2 linked regions of the Paludibaculum fermentans genome follow. The protein of the gene in region 1 interacts with the protein of each later gene in a pairwise test. Links are inferred from orthologs where the notes say so. Each region holds a gene or a part of one and is shown on either strand. Other genes may lie near its edges. The genes, in order: acpP and IRI77_RS05890.

Region 1 (9,676 bases):
AGCTGCCCTCCGAGCATCAGCAGCGCGCCCGCGACATGTTCCAGCAGTTCAATGCGCTGGATGACAACCGCAGGGCCAAGGTGCAGAGCGAAATGGATTCTCTCCGCACTCTGTCACAAACTGAACGCCTTGATCGACTTAAGAGCCAGCAGTTCAAAAAGAAGTTCAATCGGAACGAGCAATCGATTCTATCCGACTACTCTGCGCTACTGGACGAAACGCCTTAGTTGCTGCATTCTAGAAGGAACGAGGGCGGGATGGAACTCCCCACTGACCAGGAGTCACGGGCGATTGAACGGCTCATTGCCGAGATCGATCAACTCGATGCCTATCGGGATCGAGTAGGCCGCCGTGTGATTCTTGCCTTCGTCTGCACCTTCGCCATTGCACTTAGCCTGTTGGTCTATATTGCGCTCTTTGGCGCTCCTGCGCGGTCGAGCCTGCGCCACCCGGGTCCGCGGGTTCCAGGCGTCCTGAAAGACGCGCCGCGCTGAGAGCATTCGTCTTTCCTGCCCACTAAGCAAGCGTGACTGGTGATTCCGGTGTCGCGCCGAAAGCCCACATTCCCGCCTTGGATGGACTGCGCGGGATTGCGCTGCTTCTTGTTCTATTACTTCACTTTAGAGCACCTGACCTGATGCATCCATGGAAGGGTATTCTCGGCCTCGGGTGGGTAGGCGTGCAGCTCTTCTTCGTGCTTTCGGGCTTCCTGATCACCGGAATTCTGCTGGATACGCGTCAGGCTCCGAACTACTTCAGCACCTTTTGGATGCGGCGGATCCTGCGTATCTTCCCGCTCTATTTCGCGGCTCTGACGGTGCTCCTTTTTGCCTTCCCAACAGTTGTCGTTTTAGGGGATAAGTATCTTCCGAATCAAGCAGATCGAATCTACTATTGGATGTACTTGAACAATTGGGTGCCTTTGCCGGCGGATGGACGACTCGAGCACATCCTAGGCCATTTCTGGTCGCTGGCCGTGGAGGAACAGTTCTACCTGGCCTGGCCGGTGGTGGTTTGGCTGCTGCCGGCACGACGGCTTTTTAGATGGTGCAATATTGCTTGTTTACTTGTGCTTGCGGCACGAACATCATGTATTTGGTTAGGCTGGGATCCGAGTTGGATCTACCGCAATACGATCTTGCGGTCGGACGCGCTGATGATGGGCGCCATGACGGCCGTACTGGTGCGGGAGACATCGTGGGTGGTGCTGGTCCGTCCGTGGCTCAAAACCGCACTGTGGGGTACGGGTGCAGCCAGCCTGGCGGTGTTGGCGGCCGGCCGCGGCACGCACTATCTCCATCCGCCGGTTTTAGCCACCGGTTTGACCGTGTTTGCGGTGGCGTTTGCCGTCGTTTTGACGGTGATTGTGACCGCACCGCGCGGCGGCGGGTTTCTGGAGTATCCGGTGCTCGTCTGGTTCGGTCGCCACAGTTATGGGATGTATGTCTGGCACTGGCCCCTGGCGTATGCGTTGTACTATTCCTATCCCGCGATGGGCTTACAAAAAGGAACCGGCCAGATCGCCCTGTTGGTGGCGGGTCTGGCCGGTTCCAGTTTGCTGGGTTGGCTCAGCTACGAAGTGTACGAGAAGCGATTCCTGAGGCTAAAGCAATACTTTCAAGTACAGCCTGAACCTGTTCAGGATCGAGCCTTCTTCACAGCCTCGGTGAGTGCGGGCACCACCTCAAACAGATCGCCCACGATGCCGTAGTCGGCGACTTCGAAGATGGGGGCGGCGGCATCCTTGTTGATGGCAACGATGCACTTGGAGCCCTTCATGCCGACGAGGTGCTGGATGGCTCCGGAGATGCCCACGGCCAGATAGACTTTGGGGGCTACGGTCTGGCCGGAACTGCCGACCTGGCGCTCCATGGGGAGCCAGCCGGAGTCGCAGATGGGGCGGGAGGCAGCCAGTTCGGCACCGAGGGCTTCAGCGAGTTCCTGGACGAGTGGGACGTTGCCTTCTTCCTTGATGCCGCGGCCGACGGCGACGATCAGCTCAGCGGCGGAGAGATCGACGGCGCGGGCGGACTCGCGGAAGGGCGCTTCGGGCTTCTGGCGGATCTGGGAGGCCTCGAGAAGCGGATTGCGGGTTTCGACGGGGGCGGAACCGGCCACCAGGGTTTCGGCGCGGTAGGCGCCGGCCTGGAGCGAGACAAACACGGGCGCTCCGGCTGCGGAGGCGTATGACGCGTTCAGCTTGCCCTGGAAGAGCTGGCGCTCGAAAGCGACACTCTGGCCGTCGACCTTGAACGCGATGACGTCGCTGAGCAGGACCCGTTCGAAGCGGGTGGCCAGCTTGGGGCCGAAGTCGCGCACCTGGTAGGTATGCGGCAGCAGGACGTAGTCGGGCTGGAGATCCTTGACGAGCCCGGCGAGGGCGGCGGTGACGCCATCGGCGGTGTACTGCTCGAGCAGATCGTGCTCCACGGCGATGACCGCGTCGAGCTGATAGGCGGCCAAGTCAGCGGAGGGAGTGGACTTGCCGAAGACGCAGGCGCGGACGGGCAGGCCGAGTTCGCGGCCGAGTTGCTGTCCGGCGGCCAGCGTCTCGAAGGACATCTTGTGCCAGACGCCGCCCGACTGTTCAGTGATTACGAGAATGCCGCTCATAGCGCCCTCACTTCAAACTTGAGTTTCTCGACCAGCGTGGCGGCCTGCTGGGCAGGGTTGCCCTCGATCATCTGGGTCTGTTTCACGCGCTGGGGCTGGTAGACGCTCTGCAGCCGGACGGTGGCGGCCGGCGCGACCCCAAGGTCAGCGGCGGTGAGGTGCTTCACTTCCTTCGTCTTGGCCTTCTTGATGCCCATCAGCGTAGCGTAGCGGAGCTTGTTGATGCCGCTCTGGATGGTCAGGACGGCGGGCAGGGGCATGGCAACATGCTGGAACCAGCCGTTTTCGAGCTCGCGTTTGACGCGCAGGGAGGCGCCGTCGACCTCGACGGCCATGATGATGGTGGCGTGGGGCAGGCCCATGACTTCGGCCATCACAACGCCGGTCTGGCCGCTGCCGAGATCGTCGGACTGGAGGCCGGTGAGGATGAGGTCGGGCTGTTCAGCCGAAGCGGCTTTGGAGAGCAGGCGGGCGAGGCTGAGCGTATCGTAAGCGCCCAGGCTGTCGTCCTCGATGTGGATGGCGCGATCGGCCCCTTTGGCCAGCGCCTCACGGATCGCGGAGGTGGCGCGTTCGGGTCCGGCGCAGAGGACGACGACTTCGCCGCCGTGTTGTTCCTTCAACTGTAGAGCTGCTTCCAGGGCGTAAGCGTCGGGCTCATTGATTTCAAAACTCAAATCGGACTCGTCCAGCCAGAGGGCAGCCGCATCGACTTTCAATTGCGAGTCGCGCGCCGGCACCTGTTTGAGGGCGACGAGGATCTTCATAGGCACCTCGCGGAGATATAGAGACGCGCCCTCCCCGTGAGGGAAGGGCGCGCCGGATGAAGGGGACTTATTCAGTGTAGCGCTTGAAGATCAGGCTGCCGTTGGTGCCGCCGAACCCGAAGGAGTTCGACAGGGCGTAATCGATCTTCATCTTGCGCGGGGTGAGAGGGACGAAATCGATGTTCTGGCACTGCTCATCCACCTCGTAGAGGTTGATGGTGGGCGGTGCGATCTGGTCGCGGATGGCGAGCACGGTGATGCCTGCCTCGAGACCGCCGGCGCCGCCGAGCAGGTGACCGGTCATGGACTTGGTGGAACTGACCGCCAGGCCGTTGGTGGCGTGGTCACCGAAGGCGCGGTTGATGGCCTTGCATTCGATGATGTCGCCGACGGGCGTGGAGGTGCCGTGAGCGTTGATGTAGTCGACGGACTCCGGCGCGAGTTTGGCGTCCTTGAGGGCGTTGCGCATGACGCGGAAAGCGCCATCGCCGTCTTCGGACGGGGCGGTGATGTGATAAGCATCGCCACTCATGCCGTAGCCTACGATTTCGGCCAGGATCTTCGCACCGCGGGCCTTGGCGAACTCAAGCTCCTCGATGACGAGGATGCCGGCGCCTTCGCCGACAACGAAGCCGTCACGGTCCTTATCCCAGGGGCGGGAGGAGCCATGCGGATCGTCGTTGCGCGTGGAGAGGGCTCGCAGGGCGGCAAATCCACCCACACCCATCGGCGTGATGCAGGCCTCGGCGCCGCCGCAGATCATGGCATCGGCATAGCCGTGCTGGATGAGGCGGAAGGAGTCACCGATGCAATGCGCGCTGGTGGTGCAGGCTGTCGCGGTGGCGGAGTTGGGCCCTTTGGCCCCAAACCGGATCGAGACGTTGCCGGAGGCGAGGTTGACGATAGTGGCAGGGATGAAGAAGGGGGAGATGCGGCTGGGCCCTTTTTCGAGGAGGTTCCGGTGCTCGCGTTCAATCACTTCAAAGGCACCGATGCCGCTTCCGATGTAGACACCCACCTGTTCGGCGATGTCAGGCGTCACCTGAAGTCCGGAGGCCTTCATCGCTTCATCCGAGGCGGCGACCGCGAATTGAATGAAACGCCCGACCTTCTTCAGCTCTTTCTTCTCGATGAACTGAAGCGGATCGAAGTTCTTCACTTCGGCCGCGATCCTGGCACTGAATTGCGTGCTATCGAACTGAGTGATCGGTTCGATGCCGCTTTGAGAAGCGAGGATGCCGGCCCAAGTCTCTTCGGCCGTATGGCCGAGAGCGGAAAGCAAACCCACTCCGGTGACTACCACCCTACGTGACAATGAGATTCTCCCGGGGGAAAAGAGTGTTCTAGGAACCGGCGCCTAAAGGCTGTTACTTCTTCGCCTTGGCGTCGATGTACTCGACGGCGTCTTTGACCGTCTGGATCTTTTCCGCGTCTTCGTCGGGGATGTCGAGGTCAAACGCCTCTTCAAACGCCATGACGAGTTCGACGATGTCGAGCGAATCCGCACCGAGATCGTCAACGAAAGAGGCGGTGCTATCCACCTGTGCTTCGTCGACGCCAAGCTGCTCGACAATGATCTGCTTCACTTTTGCTTCAACAGACATGAAACCTCCAAGAAGTCCACAAAGCTCCGATTCTACCGACAGTCCGGATATATTGCAACGAAGGGCGGCCTGAATTTCGGTGTCGCGGGTCCGGTAACATACAGGAGAGCATGAATTCGATCCTGTACTTGCATGGTTTTGCCTCTTCTCCGCAATCGAGGAAGGCTCGTGTTTTTCACCAGCACTTTGCCGCGCGAGGCGTGGAACTGCTGGTTCCGGACCTCGCAGAGGGCGGCTTCCGCAATCTGACGATCACAGGACAGCTGGCGATCATCGAGCGGACGGCGGCCGGACGGCCGGTATCCATCATCGGTTCCAGCATGGGCGGGTATCTGGCGGCGCTGTACGCGTCGCGTCACCCCGAGGTGGAGAAGACGGTCCTGCTGGCTCCGGCGTTCGGCTTCGGCCGGCTGTGGAGCGAAAAGCTCGGCGCGGCAGCGATGGAGGCCTGGCAGCGGACCGGTGTGATCGAAACGATGAACTACGCCGAGGGCGGCCTGGCGGAGTTGGGCTGGCAGCTGATGGAAGACGCGCTGCGGTATGAAGACGAACCGGCGTTGACGCAGCCCACGCTGATCTACCACGGGGTGCACGATGATGTCGTGCCGGTGGGCGTATCCCGTTCGTTTGTGAGGACCAGGACCTGCGCCGAGTTGCGGGAAGTGGATTCCGATCATGAGCTGGCCAATGTAGTGGATGAAATTTGGAACGGTATCGTCTTGTTTCTAGGGCTGTAAAGGCATTCAGTACAGCCAAGTGAATCAATCGCCGGGCGGCAGGACCCACAGCTCCGGCCGCCCGACGTTCAAATGAACGGCGCGGCTGAGCAATCCGAAGTTGGCCCAGGACAGGTATAAGGTTGTGCGGGCGGCGAGCCACGCGCCGTAAGGTTGGTGCTTCGAGTCGAGTGCGTTGAGTCGGTTTTCCACGGAGGGTATCGAGCTCATGGTTTCCAGCCAGCGGGGGCGGCTGAGGTCCTCGTCCTGCAACTGGTCGATCTCGCAGATGGCGGCCTCCAATTGCGGCCGCGTGGCTCCGTTGGCCGCGGCGTAACGGTCGGCTTCGAGGGTCCCGGGCCGGCTGAACGAGGGCAGGATCAGCAGGCCGAGGAACGACCAAAGCGTACAGCCAAGCAAAGTTTCCAATAAAGAGAAGATTGTGTCGACCCCGCCCCAGGGAAGAGAGGCGGACAGCACAAAGCCGAGCAGGTTCCAGCCCAGGGCGAGGAGGACGCCGCGAGTGCGGGCGCCGGTTTTGATGAGGCCCTGGCGGCGGAGGTGCTCGGCCAGCAGGGCCGGAGGAGAGAGGCTGGTGTTCCAGGATTGGGGCTGAATGTTGCGTTCCAGGCCGGGAAGACCGGCGGGGCCGCCGGTGAAGCCCATATCCACGGCGAGCACAGTCACCGCGCCGGAGCCTGGAAGCGCAGGCGCAGGAGCCAGGCCTCCGGTCCAGCGGGCCAACGGCCACTGGAGGGCGAGCAAGGTAATCTGAAGCGCCAGCAGTGCGCCGGTGGCGCCCCAGACGCCCCAATGTTTACCAGCCTGGAGTAGGACCAGCGCGGATGACGTCATGACGGCGCCTTGCACAAAGACGCCGCGCAACCACTTCATGAGGAACTCGGGAAAGAGCAGACAGAGGCGCTGGTGGCTGCAGGGCAGAGTGTAGCCGCCCCAGATGTCAAACGGCAGACTGACGCTCGCGTAGGCGAGGAAGCAGACCACGAAGCCGGCCCAATCGGAGTACCAGGGGCCTCCGAAATAAGGAAAGAAGGTGGAAGGCATCTGGTAGACATAGGCGGCGATGGTCAGCAGTAAGAGGAGTCCGGCACCGGTGAGGCCCGGACCAAGCCGCGCTCGAGCGTACGTCATGAAGATCTGTTGTTCCTTCCAACCGGCGGCGCCTGAACGGAGCCGCGCCAGGGGGGACTGAGATGCCTCCCCATTCAATTGATGTTCGCTTACGCGCGCTTGGTGACAAAATCCTTGTTCCGGTTGTGGGCCGGGGATTGTCTCCCAGATACTGGAGAGATGAGCCGTTTTCGCGTGTCCTGCCTCGGGCTGCTGCTGGTGAGCGCGCCCGCGTTGTTTGGTTGGGGGCGTGAGGGGCACCGGCTGATCGCGGAGATTGCGTCAAGGCAATTGAACGCAAAGGCGCGCGCCGAGGTGCAGAAGCTGCTGGACGGCCAGTCGCTGGAGAGCATTGCGTCATGGGCGGATGAGGTGAGGCCGCAGAGGAGAGAGACCTCAACGTGGCACTTCATCGACCTGCCGTTGGACATCCCGCGTGGGGATTGGAAGAAGTTCTGCCCGCAAACCGGTTGTGTAGTGGGTCAGATTCCGGAGATGGAGAGCCGCCTGAGAAACAAGAACCTGGCGCAGCGTGACCGGGCGGAAGCCCTGAAGTTCCTGGTGCACCTGGTGAGCGACATGCACCAACCCCTGCATGTGGGCGAGAAGCATGACCGCGGCGGCAACGACGTGAAAGTCCTGTATTTCGGCAAGCCGAGCAACCTGCACTCGACGTGGGACTCCAGCATTCTGGAGATGGCCGAGCAGAAGGATGCCAATTTGAAGGCGGCGCTGGGCCGCAAGCCCGGATTCTTTGAACGGCGCCGGTTGGCCAAGGGTTCGCTCGTTGACTGGGCCTGGCAATCCCGCGACGTTTCGCGCGATGTGGTTTATGCGAACCTGCCGGAGGCGCGTCCGGCTCCGCTGGGCGACGAGTACTTCAATAAGGCGCTGCCGCCGACTGAGCTGCAGCTGCGCCGGGCGGGTGTCCGGCTGGCCCGGATCCTGAACGAGGCGCTGGGTCAATAGACGGCGGGACTATGGGCCTACTCCTGCTACTCGCCGCGTTGTTGGAGGTGAGAGGGCTGGAGCGGATTCCGTTGGAGGCCGGCGCGGCGGGCCAGGACGGGCGGGTGGTCTGCCGGTTTCCGGCACCGGCAGGGTTGAGCGGCAAGCACGTGCGGCTGGAGACAGCCTGCAACGCCGGGTTGACAGTGAATGGTACGGAAGTTCTACGGGAAGAGGGGCTGCCCGCATTGACGCCCTATCTTTCGAGCCGCGGTCCAAACGAAATATCGCTGCCGGCAGGTTGTTTACCTGTGGCCCTGCTTGTTACACCGAAGGTTTTTCTGTCGTCTTTGCGTGCAGAGCCGGGTTCCGGCCGGCCGCTGGCGATGGTTGAGAACACTCTGGATAACACGGTCAATGTGAGTGTAGCCTGCCGCCTGGCGAATGGGCCGGAGGCGGATTGGCGGCGAGCGGGTGGGACGGTGGCGGCCGGCGGGCGGCAGGAGTTGGCCCTGGATGGACCACTGGCCGCGACAAATCGTCTGGAACGAATGGTTTGCAGACTGGACAAGCAGGCGGAAGCGGTGGAAGAGTCCTATACCTTTGAGACAGTGTTGAATTTTCAATCACTTACGAAAAATGGAAGGGCTAACATCCGCTGACTCTGCGTGATACAATTTTTTGAAGAGCTGGGATGAGTTTCAGACGCGTTTCCTGCAACCTTGAGATACATGGCGCGTCTAAGGAACAGAAGCAAGAGATTCGAACGGCCACAAGGCTGACGTTTGGAATGTGAGAGTCGAGAGGTATGTCGGCGAGCAATCCCAACCAATTCAACGAGCCTAACCAGGCGAACCGAGTGCAGCCGGGGAACCCCTCGCAGATCCCTATGTCCAGTCCGCTGGACCGGGCGCTGGAACTGCAGGACGGCTCGAAGCCGTGGTTCCTTTCGCTGATTGAAAACCTGAGAGAACTGGCTGCGTATAAAAAGCTGCCACCGCTGCAGGTCACCTTCAAGCCGTTGAGCGAAGATGAGTTGCTGCACGGCACCGACTCTTCCCTGCGCCAACTGGCGGAGATCCAGCAGAAGAAGCCGTTTTTCCGTACGCTGCGGGAAAACATCGCCGATCTCTTCAGTCCCGCTCCCCCGCCGCTGCAGATCACTTCCCGTCCCCTGACGGAAGAAGAGGTCGGGCTGTCGGGCATGGGTGAGCTGGCCAAGACTTCCCTGCCCTGGTACCGGACGATTTTCGCCAACGCGAAGGATCTGTTCTTCCCGCCGCAGCTACCACCGCTGCAGGTGACGTCCCAGCCGGTACAAGTCAAAGAGATGTTCGCCCGCGACGAGTATCGCGGCAAGTCGCAGATCATGTCGGTGTTCGTCCACGTCGGGCTTGTGGCGTTGGCCTTCTTCCTGGGGACCAACAAGACGATCCAGACTGCGGTGAAGAATTCGATCACGCTCGTCCAGCCGGATATTGACCCGTACATGCCGAAGATGGCGGTCAAGAAGCAGGCCATGGGCGGCGGCGGTGGTGGCGGTGATCGTTCGCCCCTGCCGGCCAGCAAGGGCAAGCTGCCCCGCGCGGATCTGAAGCAGTTTACGCCCCCGGTAGCTGTAATCAACAATCCGAATCCGCGGCTGGTGATGGAGCCCACGATTATCGCTCCTCCGGATACGCCCCTGCCGAATGTGAATATGCCGAACTACGGCGATCCGTTCGCCAAGGCGGGCATTCCCTCGAACGGCCCTGGTTCCGGTGGCGGTATTGGTTCCGGTAGTGGCGGCGGCGTCGGCTCGGGCCGAGGCGGCGGCGTGGGTCCTGGTGAAGGCGGCGGCTTTGGCGGCGGCGCGTACCGCATTGGCGGTGGCGTGAGCGCTCCGGTGCCGGTGTTC
Region 2 (9,747 bases), 7.6 Mb from region 1 along the record:
TCCTAATGGGCCAAACAGGAAACTGCTGCCCTGTTCGGCATACTCCAGCAATGCGTTGACCGCGACGCTGGCTGCCTGGAAGATCATCCCGACATCGGTCTTCAGCACCAGGAAGGCGAAGCTGAATTGCAGCCCCAGCCCCCACAACAACAACCGGGGCTTGATGGCTTTCCGGTCCGTCGACATCGAATAGCAGAGGGCCAGGATGGCGATCAGGCCCAGCAGTCCCGTAAAGCGGTCCATGGTAACGCACCGGCCTGTGGGGACCGGCCCTCTCTTGTTCGAACTTCTTTAGCTGACGACTTCGAGGATCAGTTCACGCGGCTCTGGCGCGGTGGAGGAGATGCGGAAGGCGTCTTCCACGCGCTCTGCGGCTTCGCCGATGCGGTCTTCCTTGGTGAAGTACAGGCGGCACAGAACACCGCCGGCTTCCACCTTCTGGCCGACCTTCACTTCGAGAATCACGCCGACGGCCGGATCGATGGAGTCTTCCTTCGTATCGCGGCCCGCGCCGATCATGGCCGAGGCAATGCCGATCTCTTCGGCGTCGATGTGGGAGATGTAGCCGCCGCGCGGCGAAGTGATCTCCATGGCGCCCGTGGCGTTCGGCAGCAGGTCGAAACGGTCGAGAACCTGCGGATTGCCGCCCTGCGCCGCAATCATGTCCTTGAACTTGGCGTAACCGGAACCGTCGCGCAGCTTGGCCGTCGCCAGGTCGCGAGCCTCTTCCATGGTCGCGGTGACCTTGGCGAGGTAGATCATGCGCGCCGCCAGCTCCAGCGAGATCTTCGTCAGATCGTCGGGACCGGAGAACTGCAGCGTCTGCGACACTTCCATGATTTCGAGAGCGTTGCCGATGGCATAGCCCAGCGGCTGGTTCATGTCGGTGATCAGCGCCTGGGCGCGCAGGTCGGCGCGGCGGGCGATGGTCGTCATCAACTGGGCCAGCTTGCGGGCATCCACCTGGCGCTTCATGAACGCGCCGGCGCCGACTTTCACGTCGAGAACGAGGCCGTCGAGCGAGGCCGCCAGCTTCTTCGACATGATGGACGCCGCGATCAGCGGGATGGATTCGACCGTGGCCGTGGCATCCCTCAGCGCGTACAGCTTGCCGTCAGCCGGAGTGATCTCGTCACTCTGGCCCATGACGGCGAAACCGACGCGGTTCAGGACGTCGCGGAACTCGTCGACACTCAGGTTGGTGCGGAACCCGGGGATCGATTCCAGCTTGTCCAGGGTGCCGCCGGTGTGGCCAAGAGCGCGGCCCGAAACCATCGGAACCTTCACGCCCGCGGCCGCTGCCAGCGGTGCGCAGATCAGGCTGGTCTTGTCACCCACGCCGCCGGTGGAGTGTTTGTCCACCTTCGGACCCGGCACGGAGGAGAGGTCGAGACGTTCGCCGGAGGCAATCATGGATTCCACCATGGCGCCCACTTCGACGTCGGTCATGCTCTGAAAATAGACGGCCATCAAAAAGGCCGAGACCTGGTAATCGGGGATCTCGCCGCGAGTGTAGCTCTCGACAAGCCAGGTGATTTCTTCGGGCGACAGCTCTTCGCCGTTCCGCTTGCGCTGAATGAGGTCGACGGTTCGCATTATCAATCGCTTAGCGTATCACCTTCGCAATCGATAAGTAAAGGAAGCGAAAGAGGTTTAACCCGTTACGGGCGGCATCGGATAGCGGTAGCGGCCCGCGAACACATCGCTGAACAGCGCGAGTAACTCGTCATGAATCAACGAATTGGAGACAGCGATGTGCGGCCCGTGCAATTCCGCCGGACCACCGTGCATATCTGTCGTCCGGCCGCCCGCCTCTCGAACGAGCAATAATCCGGCCGCGATATCCCACGGATTCAGTCCGAATTCCCAGAAGCCTTCCAGCCGTCCGCAGGCCACGTACGCCAGGTCGATCGCAGCCGATCCGCTGCGCCGCATGCCGTGCGTCACCATCGATGCCTGGTGGAAGAAATGAACGTTCACGCTCTGGTGCCGCTTCCTCGACGGAAACCCCGTGGCCAGCAGCGAAACGTCCAGTGTCGCCGCCTTGCTGGCGTGAATCCGCCGGCCGTTCAAAAACGCGCCGCCGCCCAGTTCCGCCGCGAACATCTCCTGCCGCACCGGGTCGAAGATCACGCCCGCAATCAGCTCGCCGGCGCGCTCCAGCCCCAGTGTCACGTTGAACGCGGGGTAGCTGTGCGCGAAGTTCGTGGTGCCGTCCAGCGGGTCGACATACCAGATGTATTCGCTGCTGCTCTCTCGCAGGCCGCCCTCTTCGCCCAGCACGCTGTGCGTCGGGAAGTGGTTCTTCAGCCGCTCCACCACCAGCTTTTCGCTGGCCCGGTCGGCCTCGGTCACCAGGTCGTATTCACCCTTGAGATCGTAGGCGATGCCCCGGTTGAAGTGTTGGGAAAGCAGCGCGCCCGCTTCACGGGCGATATCGATAGCGGTTTCCAGGTAGCTGGCCATTGTCTCGAACGGGCGCGCGTCAGTCCTTCAGTTCCGCGATGTACTTGATCTGGTCCTTGAAGATGAACAGATTCGGTCCATCGGTCCGCGTCAGGCGGATGAAGCCGGCGTCCCAATACTCGATGTAGCCTTCGTATTCCTCGTCGGTCAGCAGCTTCACACGCACCGGGGCCTTGCTCTGAACCAGTTCCGTCAGATACTGCGGCTCCACAAAGGTTTGCGCGGGCGCTTTCGACTTGGGCAAGTGGGGAAGGCTCCTAGAATTTCTATGGTAACCCAGCGCGGCTCACGGAGTCGGGTCGGCGAAATAGCCGTTTCGGGCCGAGACCGAGAAGCCCGGTTTGTCCACCGCCACCGCCACACGATGGAAACGCTGCTTGCCGGGCGGCACGTTTTTCGGATAGTAGCCGATCAGGTATTGCGTGCGCAGGTCGCGCAGGATGTCCTCAAACGCCTGGTCCAGCGAAAGCCCCAGGGAGGGGAAGAAGATCTTGCCGCCGGTCCAGTTGGTCAGCGTCGTCAGCGAGTTCTCGCCGCCCAGGTTCCGCCCGGCGTCGTTCGCCACCGGCACGATCAGCACGGCATACATCACCGCATTGGCGCGGTGCAGCGCTTCCAGCGCCTGCTGGAACTTGATCTTGCTGAACGTGTCGCCGCCGTCGCTCACCACCACCACCACGCGGCGGCCTTCCCGCCGGTCCAGATCCTCGCTGGCCAGGTAGATGGCGTCGTACATCGCCGTGGCGCCTTCGCTGCGCAGGGCATTCAGGCCGCTGTTCAGCTTGTCCATGCGGCGCGTATAGTCCGTCTGCAACCGCACTTCGTAATTGAAGCTGTACAGAGCCGTCTGGTCCCGCTCGTTGCCTTCCTTGAACAGCGCCTTGAAGAACTTCCTGACCGACTCGATTTCATACGCCTTCTCGCGCTGCGTCGAGCGCGACCGGTCCACCAGCATGGCGATCGACAGCGGCTGCACGGTGTTGCGCTCAAACAGAGCCACTTCCTGCTCCACGCCGTTATCCGTGATCTGGAAATCGTTCTTCGTCAGCCCGCCGACAAGCTCGCCCATCCGGTTCTTCACTGTCACCAGCATGCGAACCAGTTTGACGTCGACCTTGATGACCGGGTCTTGTGCCAGTGCCGTGACCGCCGGCAAACCAGCGATCAGCGCCCGGCGACTGATGAGTCCCAATCGCCCTCCACCCATACCGCGCCGTCCTCGAAATACTCTTTCTTCCAAACCGGCACCAGCTTCTTCAGCCGGTTGATGCCTTCCAGCGCCGCGTCGAAGGCGGGCTTGCGGTGCGGAGCGCACACCAGCACCACCACGCTCGCTTCCCCAATCTCCATGCGGCCCAAGCGGTGGACCATCGCCATGCAGCCCACTTCATACTTGCCCGCGATCTCGCGCCCCAGGTCCGCCATCACCCGGATTGCCATCGCTTCATAGCATTCATAGTCCAGGTAAAGAGTGCGCCGGCCGTCCGAGTTGTTCCGGACCACTCCTTCAAACAGGACAATCCCGCCGTCGGAGCCCTGCAGCACGCGCCGCCGCAAGACCGCTGTGTCGATGGGGTCGCGGGTCAAGGCAAAGAAATGCCCTGCCTGGTCTTCAATGACGTGCGAGAACTGGCCCGTCCCGCCGCTCACGGGCGGCAGAAACGCCACTTCGTCGCCGTCGCGCAGTTCGGGGTTGTCCAGCGCGAATTGCTGGTTCACGGCCAGCACAATGCTGGCACGCATCTTGAGAATGGACGGGAAGCGGGCCGCATACTGGGCGAACAGATCGTCCAGCCGCAGGCCCTCCTCCACCAGCAGATGCTCCTCGCGAAGCCCCGCTATGTCCTTGAGTTGTCCGAAGAAAAGAACGCGAATTGTCACGCTAAGCGCCATGGTACCAGACGCCTGTAGGACACTCCCGGTTTCCGCCATGGCTACTATAAGATGTGGACACAACGGTTCCTGAAGCTTCTGAAGTACACTTCCGCGTACGCTATGCGGAAACAGACCAGATGGGCGTGGTCTACCACGCGAACTATTTGATTTGGATGGAGATGGCTCGCACGGAGCTGTGCCGGGTGCGCGGCGTGCGCTACCGCGACATCGAAAAGAACGACGGCCTCATCATGGTCGTGGCCGAGGCCAACTGCCGCTATCACCAACCCGCCCGCTATGACGACGAAGTCATTTCGCATGCCGTCATCAAGCACGCTCACCCGCGCATGATCACTTTTGCGTATAGAATCACCAACGCCTCCGACGGAGCCCTGCTCGCCACCGGCGAGACCCGCCACCTGTTCCTCAAGGACGGACGCCCCGTGAAGGTGCCCGCCAAGTACTTCCAGCTCTTCGGCTTGTCATGATCACCCGCCGGGCACTACTGAGCCTGCTCGTGCCGCCCGCGGCCTGCACCGTCGCCATCCGAGTCCCGGACGGAGCAGTGCTGCGCTGCGACGACCCGCTGCGCGCCCGGGAACAGTGGGCTCCGCCCGGCTCCGCCATCAAGCCACTGACGTGGATGAACCTGCCCCGGCGCGTGCCGGCCCGCTGCACCACCCCGTTCTTCCTGGGCGGCCATCGCGTCGACTGCACGCACGTTCCGGTCCTGACCCAGGTGGACGGGGAGGTGGCGCTCGCCGCCAGTTGCAACGCTTGGTTCGCGGCGATGGCGAGGAGCCTCGACGCGCGTCTCTTCCAGCACAAACTGCAGCAATATGGCGCTCGCGCCCGGCTGGCCGGCAGCGTCGAGGATCTGCAGTTGCAGGCGCTGGGGCTGGAAGGCGTAGAATTCACGGTGATGGGCTTGGCCAAGGCTTACCTCCAGGTGGTTGCTTCCCCGGACCCGATCCTGCGGAAGGGCCTCGAGCGCGCTGTCACCGAAGGGACCGGCCAGCTCGCCGCCCTGTCCAATCTCCAGGTCGCCGGCAAAACCGGAACGACCAGTGAAGGATCCTGGTTCGCCGGCTTTGCTCCGGCCCGCCAGCCCAAGGTCATCGTGGTCGCCCATACACGGCTGGGCCATGGCGCGACCGACGCGGCCCCCGCCGCTCGTGAGATCTTCGAATGGTGGCAGCGCTTCGCATCCTCGCGCTAATCCTGCTCGTCTGGCCCGTGGTGGCCCAGACGGCACGGGTCCGCCTGGCCGACAAGGGAATAGTCCACGTCAACCTGGAGGAGTATGTCGGTTGGGTGATTGCCGGGGAAGCCGGCGGAATGAAGTCCGACGAGGCGCTCAAGGCGATGGCGGTCGTCATCCGTACTTACGCCCGGGTCAATCGAAACCGTCACAATTCGGAAGGATTCGACTACTGCGAAACCACCCACTGCCAGGATGCGCGGGTGGGTGCCGTCACCGCCCGGCTCCGCGCCGCGGTCGAGGCGACCGAGGGCGTCATTTTGTGGAGCAACGGCCGTCCGGCCACGGTGTTTTACACCGGACATTGCGGTGGAAAAACCGCGGCCGCCGCGGAGATCTGGCCCACCGCCCGGCGCTCCTACCTGCCCAGCCAGGAGGACACTTACTGCCTGTCAGCCGGCCGGAACCCCTGGACCGCCAAGATCGCCTGGACGGATCTGTCCAGAATGCTCGGCCTGCCGGGGCTGCAGGAGATGGAGGTCCAGACCCGGACCGCCTCCGGCCGTGCCCTCGCCCTCCGGACCAACCGCGGCTTAGTGAACGCGGAGCGGCTCCATCTGCTGGTGGGGCGCGAGTTGGGCTGGAATCTGCTCCGCAGCCGCAACTATGACGTGGAAGTCTCTGGGAAGCAGGCGGTATTCCGTGGTTATGGCACCGGTCATGGCGTAGGCCTATGCCAGATCGGCGCCGAGCAACGTGGCAAGGCCGGCATGAAGTGGGAGCAGATCCTCCAGGCGTACTTCCCCGGAACCCGGGCCGGCATCGCCGCCACCGACATCCAATGGCAGATTCTACGCGGGGAACGCGTGGACATTTGGTCGGCCGGAACGCCGGGCGATGAGGCTTTGCCGGCCAAGGCAGACCGCGCCCTGGCCGAGGCGGAACGCCTGACCGGCTTGAAAGTCCTGAAAAGACCTATAGTTAGAGTCTACCCAACAGTTGTCGTTTATCGCGATTCCACCGGAGAGTCGGGCAAAGTCGCCGCCGTGACTCGCGGCCGGGTGATCCACATGCAGCCGCGCAGCGAGAGCGCCCTCAAACACGAAATGCTACACGTGGCGCTGGGGCTCAACAGCAGGACCCCGCTGGCCTTGTGGCTCGACGAAGGCCTGGCCGATTACCTGGGGAACGGCCTCACTCATCCTGCCGAGCGCGCCAGGGTTGACGCGCTCGTCAAGAAGAACAGCCTCCAGTGGGTACTGGACAACCGCGAACAGATTAAGTAGCCGTCGCTGTGCAGTGCAGCCACAGCATCGACCCGGTGAACAGCAACCCGGCGATCACGAACCGGATGCCGGCGCTCACTGCCTGCGCCGTCATGGACCCCAACTCGGGGATCCACCAGATCAGGTAGTACGGCAGAACGAAGCCAATCACCAGCGTGACCACGGCGGCGATCCAGAACGCCGGCACGGTCATGGCCTTGCCCCATTGCACCGGACCGAGGGCCCGGTTGGCGAGCCGGAAGGCCAGCCAGACGAGCCCCACAATCAGCAGAAACAAAAGGGCATGCTCCACGAGGTGCAGGGTGGTCGCGACCGGCAGCGCCAGCCAGCCGTAGGCGGAACCGAGGATCGCGCCCACCAGGGCGGTCTCCTCAATCCAGAGCAGCTTCTGGGAGAGCAAACGGCGGAACGCGATCATTGGTGCACCTCGAAAGTAGCGGGCAGGCTCCAGCCGAGATGGCCGGGCTTATACATGGGCTCCACTCGGGCCGGGGTCACCTTGAAGGCGCCGGCGTTGGTGAAGCGGATCAAGTAGACATACTCCAGTCCGTCCTTGGGCATACGCCACGGGAAGTAGGAGACGCGGTTGTCGCGGACTTCGCGGCGCGACCACCAGGTGGTCCACCACGCGGGTTGGCCCCGAACCTGATAGAGATCGTCGCGAGCCACCACTTCGGCGCCGGTGGGGAGCGGATCCTCCACCAGCAGGTAGCGCTGGTTCTCCTGGCCGGAGACCGACAACCGGACCGCCACCAGGTCGCCCAGCCTGGCTTCGCCGTTCAGCGGCTCCATGTTGTAGATGATCTTGCCGCCCTCGTTCACCGGGTTGAGCCGGTAGTAGTTGCGGTTGATCTTGAGCGGAGTGTCGCCGCGCAGCCGGCTTTCGGTGCCGTTCGAGCGGTACTCCCAGCGGGCGGAGGCGAACAGGACGCCGTCGCCGTTCTTGGTGACCGTGACCTTGGGATTCGCGTCGTTGCCCTTCAGCGGGACGCGGATCTTGACGGGTTGCGGGCTGAGCGCGTCTTCGGCAGTGAAGCGCTTGGAGAGCACTTCGGCCCCGTTGACGGTCACCTTGACCTGGTAGTCAGGCTTCAGCTCGCCGCTGCGCTTCAGCACGTCGGTGAGGCCGAAGATGACGAAAGCGGTTCGTTTCGTCGACGCCCAGTAGTAGCCCTGGTCGCGATGGTTGACCAGCCACTGGGTGGCCTCGTCGATCAGCGGGCTGGTGGGCTGCTGCTTCGAGAGGAACTTGACGACGAAGGCCGTGGCCTCCAGCGAGTTCTCGGAGTCGAAGTCGAGCATCGGATCCCGGTTCGACTCCCAGAAGGAGCCGTCGGTGGTCTTGCTGATGCGGCCGGCCAGGTTCGTGGCGACCTCAGCGGCGCGCGCGTCCTTGGCCTGGTAGAGCGTGAGGCCCAACAGGGCCCGGCCGAAGTTCGTCATCTCATCGCGGCCGTTCCAGATGGCTTCGATTTGCGGTTTCGTCTGGTGGCCGGCCAGGGTCAAGGCATAGACCATGTACGCCCGCGTATCGGGCGCAATCTTGGCCTTGCCTTCCAGCATCTTAGCGAGAGCCGTGGAGGAGTTGTTCACCCGCCACAGGTCGATGCTGTAGCCGGCGTCGGCGGCCAGTTTGAGGCCGCTGGTGACGTAGGCGGTCATGAACGGGTCACTGGCGTCGTCCTTCCACCAGCCCCAACCGCCGTCTTCGTGCTGGTAGTCGTAGAGGCGTTCCAGCCCGGCCTTGACCTTTTTGGCAAGATCCTTCTGGTCGATGTTGGCGGGCAGCTTCAGCTCCTTGAGGGCCTGGCTGACGACCACGTTGGGCAGGAAGCTGGACATGGTCTGCTCGGTGCAGCCATAGGGGTAAGTGATGAGGTACTCCAAAGCGCCGAAGACGGCTCCGGCGGCGGAGGGCGTCAGGTGGACCGTGACGGCCCGCCAGTTCTGCTGGGCATCGCTCGGGAACTTGCCGGCGAAGTCATACGACTGGCTCTTCTGCTGGAGCTTGGTCTGCAGCGGATCGATCAGCTTCAGGCCATACGGCTCGACCGGGAAGGTGAGTTCCAGGGCGTCGCTCTCCTGGGTGGTGAGCGCTTTGGCGGTGAGCACGACTTTGTCGACGGCGTTGGCCCTCAACTTGTAGTCGACCCGGCCTTCGCCCTTGGGCGCGACCGTGATCTCCGACGTGGCTCCGGCGAGGATCTGGACGCCTTGTGCGTCGAGCGACACTCTCACCTTTAGTTCGCCCGCCGTGTAGTTGCGAACCAGAACCGGCACAGTGACCTCGTCGGCTTCCGTAAAGAAGCGCGGCGTGGCCATGGTGACCATCAGGTTCTTGCGGACGATGGTGCGCTGAACGGCTCCGCCGACCTTCGTATCCTCGGTGACGCCGCGTGCCGTCGCCCGCCAGGTGGTGAGCGAATCGGGAAAGGTCACTTCGGTGGAAGCCCGCCCGTCATTGCCGGTCTTGAGATCGGCGATCCAGTAGGCGGTATCGGGGAAGTTCTTGCGGATCTTCGGCTCTACGAGTTTGTCTGGTTTGAGCTGGGCACGCGACTTGCGGTCGCGGATCTGCGCCAGTTGCATGCGGCGCTTGCCGGCCTCGCCGTAGAAGTAATACTCCATCGACGTGTCGGTGCCCACCCGGTTCCAGGTGCGTCCATAGAAGACGTTCAGGATATCCGGCTGCGCTTCCTTCTTGATGGCGTAGATGGCTTCGTCGACCACCCCGAGGCTGAACTCGGCGGCGACGGGTTTGCCCTGGTTGTCCTTGGCTGTGACCGTGAATTGCGCGGGCTCGCCCGGCTTGTACTCGGCCTTGCTGGACTGCACCTCCACCTGGATCTGCTTCTCGACCGGCGGCACCTTCAGCGACTTCGACCCGCGATAGAGGGTGTTGTTGCTGAGGAACGTGGC

Evidence for each region.
Region 2: the proteins of acpP (region 1) and IRI77_RS05890 interact in binary tests that used the Escherichia coli proteins (3 or more experiments, as listed by UniProt). The link is inferred for Paludibaculum fermentans from one-to-one orthologs.

The regions. Positions count from the first base shown.
Region 1 is NZ_CP063849.1:9,067,738-9,077,413, reverse strand. The notes cover bases 3,367-6,154. They hold acpP (acyl carrier protein), read right to left. Parts: upstream 4,985-6,154; coding sequence 4,748-4,984; downstream 3,367-4,747. Other genes in these bases: IRI77_RS35980 (hypothetical protein), read right to left, coding at 5,746-6,154; IRI77_RS35985 (YqiA/YcfP family alpha/beta fold hydrolase), read left to right, coding at 5,095-5,721; fabF (beta-ketoacyl-ACP synthase II), read right to left, coding at 3,448-4,695; IRI77_RS36000 (electron transfer flavoprotein subunit beta/FixA family protein), read right to left, coding at 3,367-3,380. Also shown: IRI77_RS36020 (DUF3106 domain-containing protein), read left to right, coding at 1-227; IRI77_RS36015 (hypothetical protein), read left to right, coding at 258-494; IRI77_RS36010 (acyltransferase family protein), read left to right, coding at 527-1,711; IRI77_RS36005 (electron transfer flavoprotein subunit alpha/FixB family protein), read right to left, coding at 1,639-2,613; more of IRI77_RS36000, read right to left, coding at 2,610-3,366; more of IRI77_RS35980, read right to left, coding at 6,155-6,852; IRI77_RS35975 (S1/P1 nuclease), read left to right, coding at 7,012-7,800; IRI77_RS35970 (hypothetical protein), read left to right, coding at 7,872-8,441; IRI77_RS35965 (energy transducer TonB), read left to right, coding at 8,669-9,676. UniProt on the Escherichia coli protein: Carrier of the growing fatty acid chain in fatty acid biosynthesis.
Region 2 is NZ_CP063849.1:1,489,554-1,499,300, reverse strand. The notes cover bases 3,262-6,120. They hold IRI77_RS05890 (acyl-CoA thioesterase), read left to right. Parts: upstream 3,262-4,412; coding sequence 4,413-4,829; downstream 4,830-6,120. Other genes in these bases: IRI77_RS05880 (SpoIID/LytB domain-containing protein), read left to right, coding at 5,530-6,120; IRI77_RS05885 (penicillin-binding transpeptidase domain-containing protein), read left to right, coding at 4,826-5,560; moaD (molybdopterin converting factor subunit 1), read right to left, coding at 3,631-4,347; IRI77_RS05900 (VWA domain-containing protein), read right to left, coding at 3,262-3,658. Also shown: IRI77_RS05920 (NupC/NupG family nucleoside CNT transporter), read right to left, coding at 1-243; IRI77_RS05915 (thymidine phosphorylase), read right to left, coding at 292-1,596; IRI77_RS05910 (inositol monophosphatase family protein), read right to left, coding at 1,654-2,466; IRI77_RS05905 (Hfq-like protein), read right to left, coding at 2,486-2,710; more of IRI77_RS05900, read right to left, coding at 2,753-3,261; more of IRI77_RS05880, read left to right, coding at 6,121-6,828; IRI77_RS05875 (hypothetical protein), read right to left, coding at 6,821-7,246; IRI77_RS05870 (alpha-2-macroglobulin family protein), read right to left, coding at 7,243-9,747.